DNA from 2 places in the Peribacillus suis genome. Region 2 is predicted to be linked to the other one. Evidence: riboswitches for the same ligand, from Rfam matches in the RefSeq annotation. Region 2 holds a riboswitch; the other holds the start of a gene.
What was found. A riboswitch is a leader RNA that binds a small molecule or an ion and turns the genes downstream of it on or off. The one in region 2 is predicted to bind glycine.
Positions count from the first base shown of each region.

Region 1: it holds a riboswitch for glycine, as region 2 does, so the genes downstream of both, AC503W_RS03115 (amino acid permease) here and gcvT (glycine cleavage system aminomethyltransferase GcvT) in region 2, are expected to answer to the same signal.

Region 1 is NZ_CM182019.1:644,170-647,596, reverse strand. Features, by position in the region: gene AC503W_RS03125 (amino acid permease) at 1-787, opposite strand, end outside; gene AC503W_RS03120 (GNAT family N-acetyltransferase) at 1,055-1,597, shown strand; glycine riboswitch at 1,822-1,901, shown strand; gene AC503W_RS03115 (amino acid permease) at 2,095-3,427, shown strand, end outside.
Region 2 is NZ_CM182019.1:2,635,505-2,638,931, forward strand. Features, by position in the region: gene gcvPA (aminomethyl-transferring glycine dehydrogenase subunit GcvPA) at 1-413, opposite strand, end outside; gene gcvT (glycine cleavage system aminomethyltransferase GcvT) at 432-1,538, opposite strand; glycine riboswitch at 1,636-1,720, opposite strand; glycine riboswitch at 1,724-1,818, opposite strand; gene AC503W_RS12835 (DEAD/DEAH box helicase) at 2,139-3,427, shown strand, end outside.

The DNA of each region.
Region 1 (3,427 bases), 2.0 Mb from region 2:
CTAATTGATTCCAAGGAAATACCGTGACGATGACAAAAATCGCGCCGATATAGAAGATTAATATACGCCAAATGATCGTTTGGATTGCTTTAGTAATGGTACTCTTCGGATCCTTTGCTTCACCAGCAGTGATCCCGATAAGTTCAACGCCTTGATAAGATGCCACAACAAGAGAAAGGGCAAAGAAGAAACCTTTCCATCCCCCCGTAAAGAAACCGCCGTTAGCCCATAGATTGGAAAGGCCGATTGCCTCCCCACCATTCCCTATCCCGAAAAAGATAAGACCTAGACCGGCAATGATCATCAAGATGATGGTAACGATCTTGATCAGTGCAAACCAGAATTCGAATTCACCGAAGGATTTGACGGAAATGAGGTTAGCGGCGCCAAGGATGACCATGGCCACCACTCCCGGAATCCAAGCTGGCAGTTCAGGGAACCAAAAGTTCATATATAATCCTACGGCAATGATTTCAGACATGCCGACCAACACCCATAGGAACCAGTTGCTCCAAGCAGTTACAAATCCTGCCAATGGATGGATATAATCACTCGCAAACGTTGCGAATGAGCCCGTAGTAGGCTCCAGGTACAGCATTTCCCCCATCGAACGCATAATAAAAAAGATAAAAAGGCCCGCGATGGCATACGCCAGCATCACAGAGGGTCCGGTCCACTTAATCGTGCTGGCAGATCCCATGAACAACCCAACACCGATCGTACCGCCCAAGGCAATCATCTGAATATGACGTGCCTCCAGCCCTCTTGTTAATTCTTTATTTGACATGATAACTCCCCCAGATGTACAAGCATAAAATGACGAGATAAATAATTTAGTAGATTTACGATGCTTCCTAAGTATTTTACCCACAAAAGCATTTCCTTATCTTATAATAATAAATATTCCCCAAAAACACAAATGTACTTTTAGGAAAAACACTTTTTAACCCAAAGCAATGGATGGGATAACATGATTGGTACTTGTTCTTTCCCTATACGGGTGAAGGAAACCTATGTACGATTGATGGTAAGTATCGACGGAGGAGGAAATAAAGTGAAATTAATAGGAGAAAGAATCTATCTCCGTTATTTAAAAGAATCGGATGCACCTATCCTTTTAGAGAATACAAAGGATGAGGAAATACGGTATATGACAGGGACAAGATCTACATTCACCTTAGAACAGCTTCAACTTCATATAAAGAATATACATGAAGATCCATCCCGCCATGATCTAGCCATTTGCTTAAACGAAAGTGACCAAATGATCGGGGAATTATCCATCTCTGATATCGATAAAGAGGACAAAAAGGCAGGATTTAGAATTTCAATGAATTCCATTGAATTAACCGGCAAAGGGTATGGTACAGAAGCGATCAAGCTTGTTTTAGCCTTTGTTTTTGAAGAATTGGCTTTAAATCGCCTGCAGCTGGAAGTATTCAGCCATAACTTACGGGGAATTAGAGCCTATGAGAAAGTCGGCTTTGTCAAAGAGGGGATTTTACGGGAGTCTTTATATGTTAATGGAAAATATTCGGACGAGATTATCATGGCCATTCTTAAAAGGGACTATGAAAAAATGTTCTTATCAAACTGATTCGGGGTTCGCATCGTTTTTGGGCATCAAACTGGTCATATAGATTCACCCCCCACCACATTTACAATATATCCCTTTGACCCAAAATCAAAATAGTGATAGAATTCCATTATTATTTTAAAAGAATAAATGAGTTGCCAAAAAGAATTTCATCTTTCACAGCGATCATTTATTGACAACCACATACTAAGCAAGCGATGAATGCTATGGATCACACTATAGCAGGAGCAGCTTCTGGAGAGACTGTACACACGTGCAGCGCCGAAGGATTCACAATCTCAGGCAAAAGGACAGAAGAGTAACGAATATTTGTTATTCTTTAACCTTTCGAGATTGGTAGCTTCCAATCTCTTTTTTTATTGTCTTTTTTCAATCATCACTAAAAAAACGAAGTGAAATCGCTACTAAACTGGACAGATTCATTGCCCTGGTGATCGATTGGAATCAACGGACCATGTACTTCACATTCAAGAATTATAACAACGGGGGCGCACAAATTGGCTAAACAAGAATTGAAAAGGGATTTGAAAAATCGACATGTACAACTCATCGCCATAGGAGGAACCATCGGGACCGGGTTATTTTTGGGATCCGGAAAAGCCATACAGTTGGCGGGACCCTCCATTATCTTTTCGTATCTGATTATCGGGATTGCCTTGTTTTTCGTCATGAGGGCTTTAGGGGAATTGCTGTTGTCCAACGCGGGATATTCCTCATTCACCGAATTCGCCACGGAATACATCGGACCGTGGGCTGGTTTCGTGACTGGCTGGACCTACTGGTTCTGTTGGATCATGACGGCCATGGCCGATATCATCGCTGTCGGGGTCTATATGCAATATTGGTTCGACATTCCGCAATGGATCCCTGCACTTGCCTGCTTGGTGATTCTACTAGGATTGAATTTGTTGACCGTGAAGCTATTCGGAGAATTGGAGTTCTGGTTCTCCCTCATTAAAGTCATCACGATCGTCGCCTTGATCGTTGTGGGAATTGTCTTACTCATCATTGGCTTCCAAACCGATACAGGAACCGTTTCCCTCAACAACCTTTGGAGTCATGGGGGCATGTTCCCGAACGGCGCATCCGGCTTTTTGCTTTCCCTACAGCTAGTCGTCTTCTCCTTTGTTGGTGTCGAAATCATTGGAGTGACAGCGGCCGAAACCGCCAATCCGAAAAAAAACATCCCGTCAGCGATCAATAAGATCCCTGTCCGGATATTGCTTTTCTATATCGGTGCCATCACCGTCATCCTTTGCGTCAATCCATGGACACAGCTCGATGCCGCGAGCAGCCCATTCGTGGAGGTCTTCGCCTTGATCGGGATTCCGGTTGCTGCAGGGATTATCAATTTCGTCGTGTTGACATCAGCCGCTTCTGCCGGAAACAGTGGATTGTTTTCAACAAGCCGCATGCTTTATACCTTGAGCAACAATAACGAAGCACCTGCAAAACTTAAGAAATTAAATAAACGTGCTGTTCCGAGCAATGCATTGGTTACGTCTACCATCGTTGTCTCCATTGGGGCATTATTAAGTAAAATCATACCGGAGCAAGCTTTCACCATCGTGACAACGATTAGTGCAATCTGCTTCCTATGGGTCTGGAGCATCATCTTGATTTCCCATATCCGGTATACGAAAAAACGTCCGGACTTAAGGGCTACGTCCACTTTCAGGGCTCCCTTAACACCTTTCATCAACTATGTAATCTTAGGGCTGTTTATCTTCATCTTGATCGTCATGCTGTTTGCTGAGGCGACCAGGCCGTCATTATTGCTGACACCGCTTTGGTTCATTCTTTTAGTTGTCATATATAACTATCGAAAAA
Region 2 (3,427 bases):
CCGTCATACATCGAGGAATTCGCCACCTCCATACCCGTCAATTCACATATCATCGTTTGATATTCAAAGATGGCCTGAAGCTCTCCTTGAGAAATTTCCGGTTGATAGGGAGTGTAGGCTGTATAAAACTCCGAACGGGATAGGACGTGATCGACGATGACAGGCGAATAATGATCATACACGCCAGCCCCAAGGAAAGATGCATAGTTTTTCAAATCCGCATTTTTGGAAGCCAGTTTCGATAGTTCCTTCATTAAAGCTGGCTCTGATTTTGCTGGTTTTATGTCATATTCACCTTGAAATCGGACATTTTCTGGTATATCGCTGAAGAGATCATCGACGGTTGTGACCCCTATAACTTCCAACATTTCTTTTTTATCCTGCTCTGTCATCGGTAAGTAACGATGTTTCATCTTATGGACCATTCCCTTCTATTTTCGTGTATTTTTATAAAAAGGTGTTTGGATAACAATGGCTTTCAGTCTCTTAGAACGGATTTCCACTTCTACTTCCGTGGATAGACTTGAGTGATTTTTATCGATAAGGACCAATCCTACATTTTTATTCAATGTTGGTGACTGAGTCCCTGTCGTCACTTCGCCAATGAGTTTCTCCCCGTTATATACTTTATAGCCATGCCGAGGTATGCCTCTGTCAATCATTTCGATGCCAACAAGCTTACGTGGTGCCCCTTTTTCCTTTTGTTCGGCAAGCACGGCTTTCCCAAAAAAGTCTGACGCCTTATCCGGTTTAACCGCAAAACCAATCCCCGCTTCGATTGGGGTGATATCCGGCGAAAGCTCTTGACCATAAAGCGGTAGTTTTGCTTCGAACCGAAGGGTATCACGGGCCCCCAGTCCAATCGGTTGTATCCCATCATCTTTACCAGCTTCCAAAATTTCTCTCCAAAGGGCTGGACCATCCTCACTTCGGCAATATATCTCGAAACCATCTTCCCCCGTATACCCTGTACGTGAAACCATCGTGGATATATTATGAATGTGGACGTCTTCTTTAAATTTAAAAAAGCCAATTGTGCTTAAATCAGTTTGGTCGGTAATCTTCTGCAATACTTTCTCCGCTCGAGGACCCTGCAGAGCAAGTTGCGCATAATCGTTTGAAACATTATTGATGCTGACACCTTCCATACCATTCGCCTGAAGCCAATTGAAGTCTTTCTCGATGTTGGCTGCATTGACCACAAGCAGATAATCCTCTTCCGCTTTTTGGTAAACGATAAGATCGTCCACGGTCCCCCCATTTTCATAACACATGGCTGTGTATAGCGCTCCGCCCTGTTTCAGCTTGGCTACGTCATTCGTCAGCATCTTTTGTAAAAAAGAAAGGCTCCCGAAACCTTTTACCTCAATCTCTCCCATATGCGACACATCAAATAAGCCACCTCTTGTACGCACAGCTTCGTGTTCATCTTTTATGCCGGTAAACTGCACAGGCAGTTCCCACCCACCAAAATCGATCGTTTTTCCACCGTGCTCACTGTAAACCTCGAATAATGGCGTTCTTTTTAAATTGCTCAAAAAATGACCTCCTTCAATTTTTTTGCTTGTTCTCTTTCAGCTGATATTCCTTAAAAAAAGACACAAAAAAGGACAGAGAAAGCCAAAATGGCTTTTTCTCTGTCCTGAAACCTGAAAGTTTACCTATTATTATAGGTTTTCCCCTTTGGTGGCCGTCATTAAATAATTGGCGCTCTCCAGAGTCGCGTCCGATAAGAGTTCATTTGCCTGAGAGATTCACTGCTAAGTTTGCTCCTTCGGCGCTACATATGTAGATGGTAGTCTCTCCCCTTATCCTCACCCGCATATTGATGGAAAAGACTGAAAATTCTCCACCTGATGGTCATCCATTTGCGTGAAATGGGTACCAATCTGCTCATTGTTGATCTTTGGATAAAGCACTATCCAAATGCTAATACTATAATAACTAAAATTATTATCCAAGAAGAATATTTTCCTTCTAACTTCAGTACTATTGCAATTTTCTAAATATATTTACATCCTACCCTAAGATACTTTACTCTGCAATAACTTTTGTGGAGAAAGATTTTATTACCCTATAAAAAGGTTCATGGTTTAAAGAAACTAAGAAAATTATGTTTTAAGAAGGAGCAAGAATCAATGAAAATCAATATATCCTTCAGTTCTGAATGGAATGATGAATTTCTGCAAAAGATGGAAAACGACGGTCCATGGGGAAATTGGGATCTTTATAAACTGGCCATCCAAATGGAAGAGAACCTAATTATTCCTGATTTTGAAGGCTTACAAGCGCCAAAGCACCTTCAACAACTGACTCCCCTTCCCCATCAATTAGAGGCAGCACGTCAGGTGGTTGAACAGATGAATGGCAAAGCCATATTGGCTGATGAGGTCGGTCTTGGTAAGACTATCGAAGCAGGATTGATTTTAAAAGAATATATGATTCGGGGACTGGTTAAAAAGGTTTTGATCCTTGTACCCGCATCACTTGTCACCCAATGGGCTTTCGAACTGAATACGAAGTTTCATATTCCTGCAGTCGTTCAAAGGAAGAGTTATGTATGGGAATCATGCGATATCGTCATATCCTCCATCGATACGGCTAAGCGAGCCCCCCATCGGGATATCATTTTCAATCAAGAATATGACTTTATCATTATTGATGAAGCTCATAAACTTAAAAATAATAAAACGAAAAATTATGAATTTGTCCAAAATCTTAAAAAGAAATTCTGTTTATTGCTGACTGCTACACCCATTCAGAATAAAATCGAGGAAATCTTTAATCTCGTTTCATTATTAAAGCCTGGACACCTAGGAAATGCCGCACTCTTTTCCGAAAAATACAAAGGGAAAGGCCGGAACATTCTAGAAGATGAGCACTTAAAGGAGCTTGTCAATACGGTCATGATAAGAAACCGACGTGCCGATACTGGAATTGAATGGACGAAACGGCGTGTAGAGACAATCATCATTGAATTTTCACCAACTGAACAAGCCTTGTATGATGCCGTAACGAAGTTTAAACCAATATCAGACGGAACAAAAGGAAGTGCTTTTTCTTCACTCACCCTTCAAAGGGAAGCATGCAGCAGCCGAGAAGCAGTCTACTATACATTGAAGAATATGAAGGAAAAATACAAAGAACCATCGGCTGACTTTGAAGCAAGATTAGATGATCTGTTTGAGAAAGTAAACCTCACCGAACAAAATTCAAAGGCAGAGAAGGCTTTGGAACTTATTAAGAAAATTGATGACAAGGTCATTATTTTCACCGAATATCGCGCTACACAGCTTTATCTACAATGGTACCTGCAACAGCATGGCATTTCATCCGTTCCATTCCGCGGAGGGTTTAAGCGTGGTAAAAAAGATTGGATGAAGGAACTATTCCAGAAGAAAATCCAGGTATTGATTGCCACCGAAGC